2 regions of the Streptomyces sp. NBC_01089 genome follow, and region 2 is predicted to be linked to the other one. Evidence: predicted binding sites of a transcription regulator. Region 2 holds the regulator's gene; the other holds the start of a gene.
The links. The regulator HrcA, encoded in region 2, represses chaperone genes, less so after heat shock. The targets are predictions, from matches to a motif close to TTNGCACTCNGNNNNNCNGAGTGCNAA.
Positions count from the first base shown of each region.

Region 1: groL (chaperonin GroEL) is a predicted target of HrcA. The motif match lies at 2,598-2,624, and genes of this name have one in related genera.

Region 1 is NZ_CP108660.1:4,668,919-4,676,477, forward strand. It holds SAM riboswitch class I at 11-137, shown strand; gene thrC (threonine synthase) at 153-1,454, shown strand; gene OG510_RS20900 (MoaD/ThiS family protein) at 1,540-1,815, shown strand; gene OG510_RS20905 (cold-shock protein) at 2,240-2,443, shown strand; gene groL (chaperonin GroEL) at 2,749-4,374, shown strand; gene OG510_RS20915 (Uma2 family endonuclease) at 4,518-5,096, opposite strand; gene OG510_RS20920 (alpha/beta fold hydrolase) at 5,394-6,179, opposite strand; gene OG510_RS20925 (hypothetical protein) at 6,407-6,730, shown strand; gene OG510_RS20930 (hypothetical protein) at 7,148-7,348, shown strand; gene thyX (FAD-dependent thymidylate synthase) at 7,403-7,559, shown strand, end outside.
Region 2 is NZ_CP108660.1:5,796,672-5,804,230, reverse strand. It holds gene OG510_RS26015 (nitronate monooxygenase) at 1-986, opposite strand, end outside; gene dnaJ (molecular chaperone DnaJ) at 1,168-2,304, opposite strand; gene hrcA (heat-inducible transcriptional repressor HrcA) at 2,305-3,315, opposite strand; gene OG510_RS26000 (MBL fold metallo-hydrolase) at 3,472-4,200, shown strand; gene OG510_RS25995 (DUF3097 domain-containing protein) at 4,211-5,047, shown strand; gene hemW (radical SAM family heme chaperone HemW) at 5,085-6,287, opposite strand; gene OG510_RS25985 (SpoIIE family protein phosphatase) at 6,344-7,559, opposite strand, start outside.

The DNA of each region.
Region 1 (7,559 bases), 1.1 Mb from region 2:
GCGTCATAAGCGCTCATCCAGAGGGACTGAGGGAACGGCCCGTAGAAGTCCCGGCAACCTTCCGCCGACCGCGAGGTCATGGTGGGGAAGGTGCCAATTCCGTCTCGTGGCGAAGTACGTCGCGAGGAAGATGAGGAGAGGACCTCGCCACCATGGCTGTGCAGACCATCACCAGCACCAACGACTCCACCGGGACCGTCGATCTCGGCCCCGCGGCGGCCCTCTCGTGCCGTGAGTGCGGCGAGCGTTTCCCGCTCGGCCCCCTCTTCGCCTGCGCGTCCTGTTTCGGGCCGCTCGAAGTGGCGTACGACCTGCCGAGCGGCTCCCCCGACGAGCTGAAGAAGCGCATCGAGGCCGGCCCGAACAGCATCTGGCGCTACGCCCCGCTGCTGCCCGTCCCCGCCGGTGTGGCCGACCAGCCCAACCTGAACCCGGGCTTCACCAAGCTCGTCAAGGCCGACAACCTCGCCCGTGAGCTGGGTGTCACCGGCGCGCTGCACATCAAGGACGACTCCGGCAATCCGACGCACTCCTTCAAGGACCGTGTCGTCGCCATCGCCGTCGAGGCCGCCCGCGCCTTCGGCTTCACCACGCTCTCCTGCTCCTCCACGGGCAACCTGGCCGGTGCCGTCGGCGCCGCCGCTGCCCGCGCCGGCTTCCGCTCCTGCGTGTTCATCCCGCACGACCTGGAGCAGGGCAAGGTCGTGATGGCCGCGGTGTACGGCGGCGAACTGGTCGGCATCGAGGGCAACTACGACGACGTCAACCGCTTCTGCTCCGAGCTCATCGGCGACCCGATCGGTGAGGGCTGGGGCTTCGTCAACGTCAACCTCCGCCCGTACTACGGCGAGGGCTCCAAGACCCTGGCGTACGAGATCTGCGAGCAGCTCGGCTGGCAGCTGCCGGACCAGATCGTCATCCCGATCGCTTCCGGCTCCCAGCTCACGAAGATCGACAAGGGGCTCCAGGAGCTGATCAAGCTCGGCCTGGTCGAGGACAAGCCGTACAAGATCTTCGGCGCGCAGGCCGAGGGCTGTTCGCCGGTCTCCACCGCGTTCAAGGCCGGGCACGACGTCGTACGGCCGCAGAAGCCGGACACGATCGCCAAGTCCCTGGCGATCGGCAACCCGGCGGACGGCCCGTACGTCCTGGACATCGCCCGCCGCACCGGCGGCGCCGTCGAGGACGTCAACGACGCGCAGATCGTCGACGCGATCAAGCTGCTGGCCCGCACCGAGGGCATCTTCGCCGAGACCGCGGGCGGTGTGACCGTCGGCGTCACGAAGAAGCTCATCGAGGCCGGTCTGCTCGACCCGTCCCTCACCACCGTCGTACTGAACACGGGCGACGGCCTCAAGACCCTGGACGCGGTCGCCCCGACGTCCGGCCCGACCGCGACGATCCGTCCGACCCTGGACGCGTTCCGCGAGGCGGGTCTGGCCACGGGCGCCTGACCCGCCGTCCACCGGCCGCCCCGTCCACCGGCCGGCCCGCCGTCCACCGTCTGACACCGCTGCCCATCCCCGGAAGGCAATCCGCATGAGCGTCAAGGTCCGTATCCCCACCATCCTCCGCACCTACACGGGCGGCCAGGCCGAGGTCGCCGCCGACGGCGGCACCCTCTCCGAGGTCATCGCCGACCTGGAGAAGAACCACACCGGCATCGCGGCCCGCGTCCTGGACGACCAGGGCAAGCTGCGCCGCTTCGTGAACGTGTACGTGAACGACGACGACGTGCGCTTCGAGCAGGGCCTGGAGACGGCCACGCCCGACGGCGCGGGCATTTCCATCATCCCGGCCGTCGCCGGCGGCTGAGCGCCCTCTCCGGCGCCGCGGCGTGCCCTCCGGGGCACTCGCCGCTCTGCTGTCCGCTATGCCTATTGCCCTCTCCGCACCCCAGGCGGAGGGGGCAATTCTGCATGGTTGAACACGGTAGAGTTGGGGCAGCCCCCTTGATCGTCCGCGCCGTGAGCTGCTGAGCCGGCGCCAATGTGTGGGCAATGTGCTCGATCTCTTTGCGGCCTAAGTGCCCTTTGCCCGGCCCGACTTGCCCGGGGATCCTCGGGAATCCGCCCAATGGTGCGGTCGGTCTCGCTCAGAATTCTCGTCCGATTGACCTGTTGCAGAGGGCAGTTGGGCAGATACATTCAGCCGCGGTCGACGCGTTCCGGCGCAAGGTCTGACCCGGATCCCGCGAAGTGCGGGCTCTGTGCAAGGGCCAGTAATAGGGGAGTTAGGCATGGCTCAGGGCACCGTCAAGTGGTTCAACGCGGAGAAGGGGTACGGCTTCATCGCGGTCGACGGTGGTGCGGATGTTTTCGTCCACTACAGCGCGATTCAGATGGACGGCTACCGCACCCTTGAAGAAGGTCAGCGAGTCGAGTTCGAGATCTCGCAGGGCCAGAAGGGTCCGCAGGCGGACATGGTCAAACTCGCCGTCTGATCTCGGCGCGATCGGCCACCGGCCCACTCACGCACGAGAGGCCCGCACCCCACAGAGGGGAGCGGGCCTCTCGCGCGTCCGGGCTGTCCCGGGCCAGGGGTCGCATCCATCGAAGGCGCTTGCACTCGCAGGGGTCGAGTGCTAATCATTGGCGTTAGCACTCTCCCAGTGAGAGTGACAGAAGGGCCGGGTTGGTGAGGCTCGCGGGCCGGGTGGGGCAAGGAACCACCGGGCAAGCAGGCCGTCCGTCGCGGGCACCGCCAGGTCTGACGCTTTCCACCCCCTGTCCGGGAGGACCACTTCACATGGCCAAGATCATCGCGTTCGACGAGGAGGCACGGCGCGGTCTCGAGCGCGGGATGAACCAGCTCGCCGACGCCGTCAAGGTCACCCTCGGCCCCAAGGGCCGCAACGTCGTCCTTGAGAAGAAGTGGGGCGCCCCCACGATCACCAACGATGGTGTTTCCATCGCCAAGGAGATCGAGCTCGAGGACCCGTACGAGAAGATCGGCGCCGAGCTGGTCAAGGAGGTCGCCAAGAAGACGGACGACGTCGCCGGTGACGGTACGACCACCGCGACCGTCCTCGCGCAGGCGCTGGTTCGTGAGGGCCTCCGCAACGTCGCCGCCGGTGCCAACCCGATGGCCCTGAAGCGTGGCATCGAGAAGGCCGTCGAGGCCGTCTCCGCCGCTCTCCTGGAGCAGGCCAAGGACGTGGAGACCAAGGAGCAGATCGCTTCGACCGCCTCCATCTCCGCCGCTGACACCCAGATCGGCGAGCTCATCGCCGAGGCGATGGACAAGGTCGGCAAGGAAGGCGTCATCACCGTCGAGGAGTCGCAGACCTTCGGTCTCGAGCTTGAGCTCACCGAGGGCATGCGCTTCGACAAGGGCTACATCTCGGCGTACTTCGCCACCGACATGGAGCGTATGGAGGCGTCGCTCGACGACCCGTACATCCTGATCGTCAACTCCAAGATCGGCAACGTGAAGGACCTCCTTCCGCTGCTCGAGAAGGTCATGCAGTCCGGCAAGGCGCTGCTGATCATCGCGGAGGACGTCGAGGGCGAGGCGCTGTCGACCCTGGTCGTCAACAAGATCCGCGGCACCTTCAAGTCCGTCGCCGTCAAGGCCCCGGGCTTCGGCGACCGCCGCAAGGCCATGCTCGGCGACATCGCCATCCTCACCGGTGGCACGGTCATCTCCGAGGAGGTCGGCCTCAAGCTGGAGAGCGCCGGTCTCGACCTGCTCGGCCGCGCCCGCAAGGTCGTCATCACCAAGGACGAGACCACGATCGTCGACGGTGCCGGTGACAGCGACCAGGTCCAGGGCCGCGTCAACCAGATCCGTGCCGAGATCGAGAACTCGGACAGCGACTACGACCGCGAGAAGCTGCAGGAGCGCCTGGCGAAGCTCGCCGGCGGTGTTGCGGTCATCAAGGCCGGTGCCGCGACCGAGGTCGAGCTCAAGGAGCGCAAGCACCGCATCGAGGACGCCGTTCGCAACGCGAAGGCGGCCGTCGAGGAGGGCATCGTCGCCGGTGGTGGCGTGGCCCTGCTCCAGGCTTCCGCGGTGTTCGAGAAGCTTGAGCTCGAGGGTGACGAGTCGACCGGCGCCAACGCCGTGAAGCTCGCCCTGGAGGCCCCGCTGAAGCAGATCGCCGTCAACGGTGGTCTCGAAGGCGGAGTCGTCGTCGAGAAGGTCCGCAACCTGACGGTCGGCCACGGTCTGAACGCCGCGACCGGCGAGTACGTCGACATGATCGCCGAGGGCATCATCGACCCGGCGAAGGTCACGCGCTCCGCGCTGCAGAACGCCGCGTCGATCGCCGCGCTGTTCCTCACCACCGAGGCCGTCATCGCCGACAAGCCGGAGAAGGCCGCCCCCGGCGGCGCCCCGGGCGGCATGCCGGGCGGTGACATGGACTTCTGATCCTCGGCTCGCAACGAGGATCGGCTGCTCCAGCAGCAGTACGGCAAGCAGTACGGACCGAGGGCGGTACCCCTTCTCGAAGGGGTACCGCCCTCGGGCGTTCGCGGTTGCTTCGGCGGTGCACTCACCGGGCTCCGCGAGCGTCAGTCTGCGTACTCCTTGAGTTCCTCGGTCTCCAGGGTGATACCGAGCGGAGAGGGCAGCTCGACGGCTTTCCCGTAGGGGTACGAGACATTCTCCTGATAGGTGCCGCCCTTCGGGCTGCTGAACACCGTCACGGCGTTGTCCTCGCGGTCGATGAGGAGATAGACGGGAATCTCCGCCTCGGCGTACGCCACGGGCTTCTCGACGCGGTCACGGCGGTTGGTGTCCCGGTCATGGGAGGTGATCTCGACCACGAGGAGAGCGCCATCGGTGACGGACCACTCGCCATGCCCCTTGAAGTGCCCGCGGGGGACCAGCGTCCCGTCCGTGCGGGCCCGGCCCTTGCGGTATTTCTCGACCTGAAGTCCACGCTCGGGCATGAGGTTCAGATCAGGGCGCTGCTGCATGCACTGACGCATCAGCCACATGAAGATCTCGCCGTGATTGCCATCGGGCATGGCTTTGACTCCGAGCTTTCCGTTGATGAATTCGAGCCGCACCGTCTCGGGAGCATGGCGGGCGAGCTCCTCGAAGTCCTCGACGGACATCTGGGCGTGGTCAGCGGGGCTGGGGGTCATGGCGTCGCCTCCTCGCCTCCATCCTGCCCCGCTTCCGGCACGAATGAGCTGAACGGTCATGTGCGGGTCCTCTCGGGCGACCGGATCGCGGCCGCCCGGGCTTCGGCGGCGCGGGCACAGCCGTGGGCAGGGGCCTGCCGTCGCGTGTAAGGGGGCACGTCTGCGAGCACGCTAGAGCCTGGCAACTGCCCGTGGCAAGTCGGTCACGGTTGGTCAACAGGGTGCGCGGCGAGGGTGGTTGGGTGGAAGATCAGGCGCTCCGTCCCGGCACTGTGAAGAGCGCTCGGAACGTCAGGCTCAGGCTCCCGGCTCCGAGGCGGCCCCGAGTGCTGTTGCCGTGGCCCTGACGAACGCGTCCGGGTTGTCCAGCATGATGTTGTGCCCGCAGTCCGGGATCGCGGTCACTGATACGCCCGCCGCGGTCAGGCCGTCGGCGCCGGGGAGGGCGCCGTCGGCCTCCGGGTACAGGAAGGCGCGCGGGATCTTCAGGCCGAGCAGCAGCTCGCGCATCGGTGGTGTGCTGCCGTGGGCCAGGTGGGTGGCGCTCCGGTGCAGGGCCTCCCGGCCCGCCAGCCGCATGGTGGACCACCAGTGGGCCCCGGCCTGGTCGCGTACCTCGGCCCAGCCGTACGCGAGGAACTCCTCCTCGGAGTAGGCGGCGATGCCGCTGCTGCCGAGCGTTCCCAGCGTGGGCACCAGGGGGTCGAGGTTGGCGTCGATCAGGACGAGGCGGGAGACCAGCTCCGGGTGGCGCGCGGCGAGGACGATCGCCGCCGAGCCGCCCATGCTGTGCGCGACGACCTCGGCGCCGGAGACGCCCGCCGCGGTGAGGGCCGCCGCGAGGGCGTCGGCGTGCGCCTCCAGGGTGTAGCCGAAGTCGGTGGGGCGGTCGCTGATGCCGTGGCCGAGCATGTCCATCAGGAGCGACCTGCGGCCCGCCAGCAGCGGGTGGACCGCGACTTCGGCGAAGTAGGCGGGTGAGGTCGCGCCGAGGCCGTGCAGATAGACACGTGAGGGCTCGGCGCCCGGGAGTTCGACCCACCTGATGCGGTCGCCGTTGCCTGTCACTGCGGTACTGCGCACAGCATGCTCCCCTGCGGTCAAGATGGCTGACCGCCGAGTCTAAAGGCCCGGCGTGCCGCCGTGCGGGCCGCCGGGCCGTGAACTCGCCCTGGTCGCGGTGCAGTTCTCTGCACCTGCATGGATGTGACCCTTCCGGGATCCCGGGCGCGGCAACAGAATCGTGCTCGACCGGCGCCGGCGCGGACCGACCTATCGACGTGGACCGACCTATCGAGGGGACCTCAGCCGTGACCGAAACAGACACCCAGCTGACCGCGACAGCGCTGCTGGAGACGGCCCACAAGGCGGTGGCTCAGGGTTTTCCGTGCGACGACCGGCTGGCGCGGGCCGCGCTGCATCTCATCGAGTGCGCGGCCGACGTGGTCGAAGGGCTCCCCAGGGCCGGCCGTGATGTGGACTCCGCCCGGGAGGCGCTCGGGCACGCCCGCGCCGCCGTGGTGACGGCGACGTTCGCCGTACGGCAGATCCACGACGAGGCCGGCACCGGCCTGGTGCAGGAGTCCGGCAGCGTCCAGCGGCCGGGACGGGCCGTCTGCGGCCTCGACCGCTAGCAGGCCCGCAGGCCCGCAGGCCCACAGGCCCGCATTCCCGCTGGGCATATTCGGGAAGTGAAGATTCCGGATAGCCGGTAGCCCGCATTCCGGTAGTAAGTATTCCGGTAGGAAACATTCCGGCAGGGAGGATCCTCCAAAAGAATCGGAAGCGGTTTTCCGTTCCCGTACAAAGACCAGCATCGCGACGGTGAGGCTCCGTTGCCGCAGTCGGCTCCCCAGTCGGCCGCGGCACCGGAGCCTCACCGTTTCTGCTGGTCGGACGCCCGGTCCCATGGTTCCTACTTACGCACTGCGCAAGTCTGACCTTATAGCGGGCGTCCTCTTCTCGAAGAATAGAAATGTGCGAAGGGGTCGCACGGAGAACGCACAAGCGGACTCGAAGACTCGCAGACTCAGCGAAAAGGAAAAGAAGCCATGCGGAAGTACAACGACCAGATCAAGACCGTCGCCGCTCGCCGTGGAGTCAAGGCGGCGCTGGTCGCCACCGTGGCCGGCGCGGCGTTCGTATCGGCCGTCGGCGCCGGTGCGGTCACCCAGCTCGCGGCCGGTCAGCACGCCTCCACCACCCGCGTGGCGGCCGACGCCTCCCCCGCAGGCGACCACGGCTGGGACTGATCTGTTGTATTTCCGGCCGACGCAATCCCGCCACCTCAGCCGAGGAGAGAACGAATGACGATCACCACAGCCCTGGAAACCGGGACCGGAACTGCCGAATCCGCGGTCTTCGGCCCCGAGATCGAGCTCCGCTCCACGATCACCGCCGAACTCGTCGACCACACCGCGTCCGATCTCGCGGTCGTACGCGCGGCCCGGGTATCCACCGCCG
Region 2 (7,559 bases):
CGGGCGAGGCGGTGGCCCTGGCCCGCCCAGAGCGCCATGCCCTGGGCGTCGCCCACTCCGGCCGCCGCCTTGCGCAGTCCGGAGGTGAGGTGGTGCACCTGCGGATAGGCGGCGGGGGCGTACGGTCCGTGCTCGCGCATGAACCGGTTGACGAGACCGCGCGCCGGGCGCCCGCTGAACGCGCGGGTGAGGTCGGTGCGGACGAAGAGCGGGTTGGTCAGGGCCTGCTTGTGCAGCCTGTTCGCGCCGGACTCGGGGCACACCAGGAAGGCCGTACCGAGCTGCGCGGCCTCCGCGCCCGCCGCGAGCACCGCCGCGATCTGCGCGCCGCGCATGAGGCCGCCCGCCGCGATGACCGGCAGCTGCACGGTCTCCCTGACCTGGGTGATGAGCGACAGCACACCGATGCCCGTGCCGTCGTTCTGCGGGTCGTCGCGGTGTGTGCCCTGGTGGCCGCCCGCCTCGATGCCCTGCACACAGACCGCGTCGGCGCCGCACCACTGGGCGGCCTGCGCCTCTTCAGCGGTGGTGACGGTGACGATGGTGAAGGTGTCGACCCGGTCGAAGGCGTCGAGCACATCGCGGGAGGGACAGCCGAAGGTGAAGGAGACGACCGGGACCGGGTCGTCGAGCAGGACGGCCAGCTTGGCCTCGTAGCCGTCGTCCGAGCTGCCGTGGACGTCGCCGAGCGGCGTCTCGTACCAGGTGGACTCACCGGCGAGCTGCTGGCCGTAGAGCTCGACCGCGGCCGGATCGGCGTTGTCGGACTGCGGCATGAACAGATTCACGCCGAAGGGCAGGGAGGTCAGCCCGCGCAGCTGTTTGATCTCCTCGTACATGCCGTCCGCGGTCTTGTACCCGGCGGCGAGGAACCCGAGACCACCGGCCTCGGAGACGGCTGCGGCGAGCTGCGGGCCTGAAGCACCGCCCGCCATGGGGGCCTGCACGATCGGATATCGGCAGAGATCGGCGAGTACGGAGGACATGACCGCATCGTGCCACGTCCTCCGCACCGCACCGAATCGGCGGCTCGGGCGGGAGTACCCACCCTGCGGGCTACCGCCCGTTGAACGCGTCCTTCAGCCGCGAGAACAGCCCCTGCTGCCCGGGCTGACTGCATCCCCCGGGGGACGACCCCCGGACCCCCGGCAGAAAGAACAGCCCCCGCTACCGCCCGTTGAACGCGTCCTTCAGCCGCGAGAACAGCCCCTGCTGCCCCGGCTGGAACTGGCCGGTGGGCCGTTCCTCGCCGCGCAGCTTGGAGAACTCCCGCAGCAGACGCTCCTGTTCGGCGTCCATCTTCGTCGGGGTGAGCACCTCGACGTGCACGATCAGGTCGCCCCGGCCGCCGCCGCGCAGATGCGTGATGCCGCGCTGGTGCATCGGGATCGACTGACCGGACTGTGTGCCCGGCCGGATGTCGACCTCCTCCAGCGCGTCCAGCGTCTCCAGCGGCACCTTCGTACCGAGCGCCGCCGCCGTCATGGGGACCGTCACCGTGCAGTGCAGATCGTCGCCCCGCCGCTGGAAGACCGCGTGCGGCAGCTCGTGGATCTCGACGTACAGGTCACCGGCGGGGCCGCCGCCGGGGCCGACCTCGCCCTCGCCCGCGAGCTGGATCCGGGTGCCGTTGTCGACACCGGCCGGGATCTTCACCGTCAGCGTGCGGCGGGAGCGGATGCGCCCGTCGCCCGCGCACTCGGGGCACGGGGTCGGCACGACCGTACCGAAGCCCTGGCACTGCGGGCACGGCCGCGAGGTCATGACCTGGCCCAGGAAGGACCGGGTGACCTGCGAGACCTCACCGCGGCCGCGGCACATGTCGCAGGTCTGGGCCGAGGTGCCGGGGGCCGCGCCCTCGCCGCTGCAGGTCGTACAGACCACGGCGGTGTCGACCTGGATGTCCTTCGTGGTGCCGAAGGCCGACTCGTTGAGGTCGATCTCCAGCCGGATCATCGCGTCCTGGCCGCGCCGCGTACGCGACCTCGGCCCGCGCTGGGACGACGTACCGAAGAACGCGTCCATGATGTCCGAGAAGTTGCCGAAGCCGCCCTGGCCGAAGCCGCCGGCTCCGCCGCCGCCCGCCTGCGAGAGCGGGTCGCCGCCGAGGTCGTAGACCTGCTTCTTCTGCGGGTCCGACAGCACCTCGTAGGCGGCGTTGATCTCCTTGAAGCGTTCCTGCGTCTTGGGATCGGGGTTGACGTCCGGGTGGAGCTCGCGCGCCAATCGCCGGAATGCCTTCTTGATCTCGTCCTGGGAAGCGTCGCGGCGCACGCCGAGAACGGCGTAATAGTCCGTGGCCACTTACGACTCCGCCAGGATCTGTCCGACGTAACGTGCCACTGCGCGTACCGCTCCCATCGTTCCGGGGTAGTCCATGCGGGTCGGTCCGACCACGCCGAGTTTGGCGACTGCCTCGTCGCCCGAACCGTAGCCGACGGCGACGACCGATGTGGACGTCAGGCCCTCGTGGGCATTCTCATGCCCGATGCGTACGGTCATGCCCGAGTCCTCACCGAGCAGCTTGAGCAGCACGACCTGCTCCTCAAGCGCTTCCAGCACCGGCCTGATGGTCAGTGGGAAGTCATGTCCGAATCGCGTCAGATTGGCGGTTCCGCCGATCATCAGCCGTTCCTCGGTCTCCTCGACCAGCGTTTCGAGCAAGGTCGCGAGCACCGTGGAAACCGTACCCCGGTCTTCCTGTTCGAATGACTCGGGCAGGTCCTGCACCAATTGTGGTACGTCCGCGAAACGGCGTCCCACCACCCGGCTGTTGAGCCGGGCCCTGAGATCCGCGAGAGATGTCTCACCGAACGGCGCCGGGCAGTCGATCATGCGCTGCTCGACCCGTCCGGTGTCCGTGATCAGGACGAGCATCAGCCGGGCGGGCGCCAGCGCGAGCAGCTCCACATGCCGCACCGTGGAACGGGTCAGCGACGGATACTGCACGACGGCGACCTGCCGGGTGAGCTGCGCCAGCAGCCGTACGGTCCGGCCCACCACGTCGTCGAGGTCGACCGCGCCGTCCATGAAGTTCTGGATGGCGCGCCGCTCGGGCGACGAGAGGGGCTTGACGCCCGCGAGCCGGTCGACGAACAGCCGGTACCCCTTGTCCGTGGGGATGCGGCCCGCGCTCGTGTGCGGCTGCGCGATGAACCCCTCGTCCTCCAGGGCCGCCATGTCGTTGCGGACGGTGGCCGGTGAGACACCGAGCCGGTGCCGCTCGGTGAGCGCCTTGGAGCCGACCGGCTCCTCGGTGCCCACATAGTCCTGGACGATGGCGCGCAACACTTCGAGTCTGCGTTCGCTGAGCACCCGCGCACACCTCCAGCTGTCGATCCGGGCCTGCCTGGCACTCGGAATGTTCGAGTGCCAGCAGCGTCCCAGTGTACGGCGGAGAGGTTCACCGCTGGCAAGGGCGGCCCTTCGCACGGTCGCGCCGGTCTCCGCCGACCGGGATAGCGTCGCGGTATGGACGCCGCTTGGGAAGACTCCGGCTGGGAACCGCTGGCGCCGGGCGTGGGCCGGTGCCGGCTCCCGCGCTGGGACGCGACGGCCGGGCTTGTGGCGGGCCGGTTCGGCGCACTGCTCTTCGACACGGGTGCCACGCTCCGCGAGGGCCGGGAGGTCCGGATGCGCGCGGAGGCGGCGCTGGGCCGCCGGGTGACGCACATCGCGCTGAGCCACCCGCACTTCGACCATGTGCTGGGCACCGCCGCGTTCGCCGGGGTGCAGGTGTACGGGGCGGTGGGGACCCGGGCGCTGCTCACCCGGGGCTCGCGCGGGGCCGAAGCGCTGCGCGAGGACGCGGTACGCCACGGGGTGCCGGCCGTGGAGGCCGCCGACGCGGTGGCGCAGCTGGTCGCTCCGCACCATCAGGTCTCCGGGGAGCTGACCCTGGACCTGGGCGGCCGCCGGGTGACCCTGGTGAACTGCGGCCCCGGCCACACCGGCCACGACCTGGCGCTGCTCGTCCCCGGCGACCGCCCTGTCGTCTTCTGCGGCGACCTGGTCGAGGAGTCGGGGGAGCCGCAGGCGGGCCCGGACGCGCTGCCCGCCCGCTGGCCGGCGGCGGTGGACCGGCTGCTGGCGCTGGGCGGCGATGACGCGCTGTACGTGCCGGGGCACGGGGCCGTGGTCGACGCCGCGTTCGTCCGCGCTCAGCGGGATGTGCTGGCAGCGAGCTCCGGGGTGTCGTAGCGTCTGCGGAATGCGCAGCTACAGCCCCGACTTCACGCCGCCGTGGAAGAAGCAGACACCCGCCCGCGAGGTCGCGGCCGAGCCCGATCTGGTGGTCGAGGAGATCGCCACCGGGTTCTGCGGTGCGGTGATCCGGTGCGAGAAGACGGCCGAGGGGCCGACGGTCACCCTGGAGGACCGGTTCGGCAAGCACCGGGTGTTCCCGATGGGGCCGCGCGCCTTCCTGCTCGAAGGGCGCCCGGTCACGCTCGTACGCCCCACGGCGGCGCCGCAGCGCCCGCACCGCACGGCGTCCGGTTCACTGGCGGTGCCCGGCGCGAGGGCGCGCGTGGCGCGGGCCGGCCGGATCTATGTCGAGGGGCGGCACGACGCGGAGCTGGTCGAGCGGGTCTGGGGTGACGACCTGCGGATCGAGGGCGTCGTCGTCGAGTACCTGGAGGGCATCGACGATCTGCCCGCGATCGTCGCGGAGTTCGGGCCTGCGGCGGACGCGCGGCTCGGCGTGCTGGTCGACCACCTGGTCCCGGGCTCGAAGGAGTCCCGGATCGCGGCGGAGGTCTCCAGCGACCACGCGCTGGTGGTGGGGCACCCCTACATCGATGTGTGGGAGGCGGTGAAGCCGTCGTCCGTGGGCATCGCGGGGTGGCCGACGGTACCGCGCGGCCAGGACTGGAAGACGGGCGTGTGCCGGTCCCTGGGCTGGCCGGAGAACACCGGCGCCGCGTGGCAGCGGATCCTGTCGGGCGTACGCTCCTACCGCGACCTGGAGCCCGCACTGCTGGGCCGCGTCGAGGAGCTGATCGACTTCGTGACGGCGCCGGAGGATTCCAGCCACTCCGGCGTTTGAGGAGCGGGGCCGGACGCAGGCAGCGAGCGGCGCCGCCTCAGTCCACCAGATCCCGCACCACCGCGTCGGCCAGCAGCCGCCCGCGCAGCGTGAGCACCGCACGCCCCGACCCGTAGGCCGCCGGATCGAGCAGCCCGTCCGCCAGCGCCCGCCGGGACGCCGCCAGGCCGGCCGGGGCCAGGATGTCCAGCGGGCAGCCGTCGCGCAGCCGCAGCTCCAGCAGGATGCGCTCCACCCTGCGGTCCTCGGCGGGCAGGATCTCCCGGCCCGCGCCGGGTGACTTCCCGGCGGCCAGGGCGGCCGCGTACGCGCCGGGGTGCTTCACGTTCCACCAGCGCACCCCGCCGATGTGGCTGTGCGCGCCGGGGCCCGCGCCCCACCAGTCCGCGCCGCGCCAGTACAGCTCGTTGTGGAGGCACCGGCCCGCGTCGGTGGTGGACCAGTTGGAGACCTCGTACCAGGAGAACCCCGCGTCGGCCAGGACCGAGTCCGCGATCAGATAACGGTCCGCGTGCTCGTCGTCGTCCGTCATGGGCACCTCGCCGCGCCGGATCCGGCGGGCCAGCTGGGTGCCCTCCTCGACGATGAGGGCGTACGCGGAGATGTGGTCGGGACCTGCGCCGACCGCCGCCGCGAGCGAGGCCCGCCAGTCGTCGTCGGACTCCCCCGGCGTGCCGTAGATCAGGTCGAGGTTGACGTGTTCGAAGCCCGCGGCGCGCGCCTCGGCGACGCACGCCTCGGGCCTGCCGGGGGTGTGGGTGCGGTCGAGGATCTTCAGGACGTGCTGCCGGGCGCTCTGCATCCCGAACGAGATCCGGTTGAAGCCGCCGGCCCGCAGCTCCGCCAGATACTCCGGGCCGACGGACTCGGGGTTGGCCTCGGTGGTGATCTCGGCGCCCTCGGCGAGGCCGAACTCGTCCCGTACCGCGGCGAGCATCCGTACCAGGTCCGCCGCGTCGAGCAGGGTCGGTGTGCCGCCGCCGACGAACACCGTGCTGACCGGCCTGGGGTCGTCCCCCAGCACCTTGCGGGCCAGCCTGACCTCTTCGGTCAGGGTCGAGGCGTAGTTGTCCTGGGAGGCCAGCACACCGCCCGAGCCGCGCAGCTCGGTGGCGGTGTAGGTGTTGAAGTCGCAGTACCCGCAGCGCGTCGCGCAGTAGGGCACGTGCAGATAGAACCCGAGCGGCCGCTCACCCGCGCCCTCCAGGGCATGACCGGGCAGCGCCCCGTCATCGGGCATGGGCTCACCATCGGGCAGTACGGAAGGCATGCCCCCATTGTCCCCCGGGCCGGGAACTACTCCGCCCGCAGCACCAGGAGCGCCATGTCGTCGTCCAGCGGCTCCACGCCGAACGCGTACACCGCCTGCTTGATCCGCTCGGCGACGCCCTGCGCGGTCAGCCCCGTACAGCCCGCCAGCTCGGCCGAGAGCCCGTCGCCGTCGTCGAACATGCGCGGGCCCGCCCGCCGCTCGGTGACACCGTCGGTGACACAGAGCAGCGTGTCACCGGGCAGCAGGTCGAACGTCTCGCTCTCGTACGTGACGCCCTCGACCACGCCGAGCAGCATCTGCGGTGCGGCGGCGGCCCGCACGGTGCCGTCGGGGCTCAGCAGCAGCGGCAGCGGGTGGCCCGCGCTCGCCAGGGTGCACCGCACGCCCGCGCCGCCCGGCAGCGGCACCAGCTCGCCGTAGAGCAGCGACAGGAACCGGGACTGTGGGTCCTCGTGCAGCTCCTGGCCGCCCGCGACCGCGACCATCCGGGCCGCGGCCTCGGCGGTCTCCATCGCGTCGTCGAGGAGCAGCTTGTTGAGCCGGTCGAGCACCTCGGACACCTGGTAGCCCTCGCGGGCGAGCAGCCGCAGCCAGGGGCGGGCGAGTCCGGTGACGACGGCGGCTTCCGGGCCGCTGCCCTGGACGTCGCCGAGTGCGAAGCACCAGCGGCCGCCCGCGCTGTCGCCGGGGAAGACGTCGTAGAAGTCGCCGCCCGCGACGCCCTCGCCGCGCGGCTCGTAGACGAGGGCGCTGTCCACGCCGGGGATCTCGGCGACGCTGCTGGGCAGCAGCCCGCGCTGGAGGACCCTGCTGATGGTGGCCTGCCGGGTGTACTGGCGTGCGGCGCCGATCGCCAGCGCGACCCGGCGCGCGAAGTCGCCCACCAGGGCGGCCACTTCCTCGTGGGCGCGGCGCCCGGCCGCGCGGCCGAGCAGCAGGGTGCCCAGCGGCCGGCCCGCGGCAAGGAGCCGGTAGCCGAGCACCGTGCCCTCGGCGCCCGCCGTCCCGTCGGTGACCGGCCACTCCAGGGTCACGGCGCCGCCCCGTGCGGACTCGGGCAGCTGCGGCGGGTCCTTCTCCAGGACGGCCCGCAGTTCGTCGATCCGGCTCTCGTGGGCGTGCCAGACCCGCGAGAGTCTCGGTCTGCGTCCGGGGCCGCCCGCCTCCGGGTCCAGCCAGACGGCGCACCAGTCGCCGAGCCGTGGCACCAGGAGCTGTCCGGCGAGCGCGGCGATCATG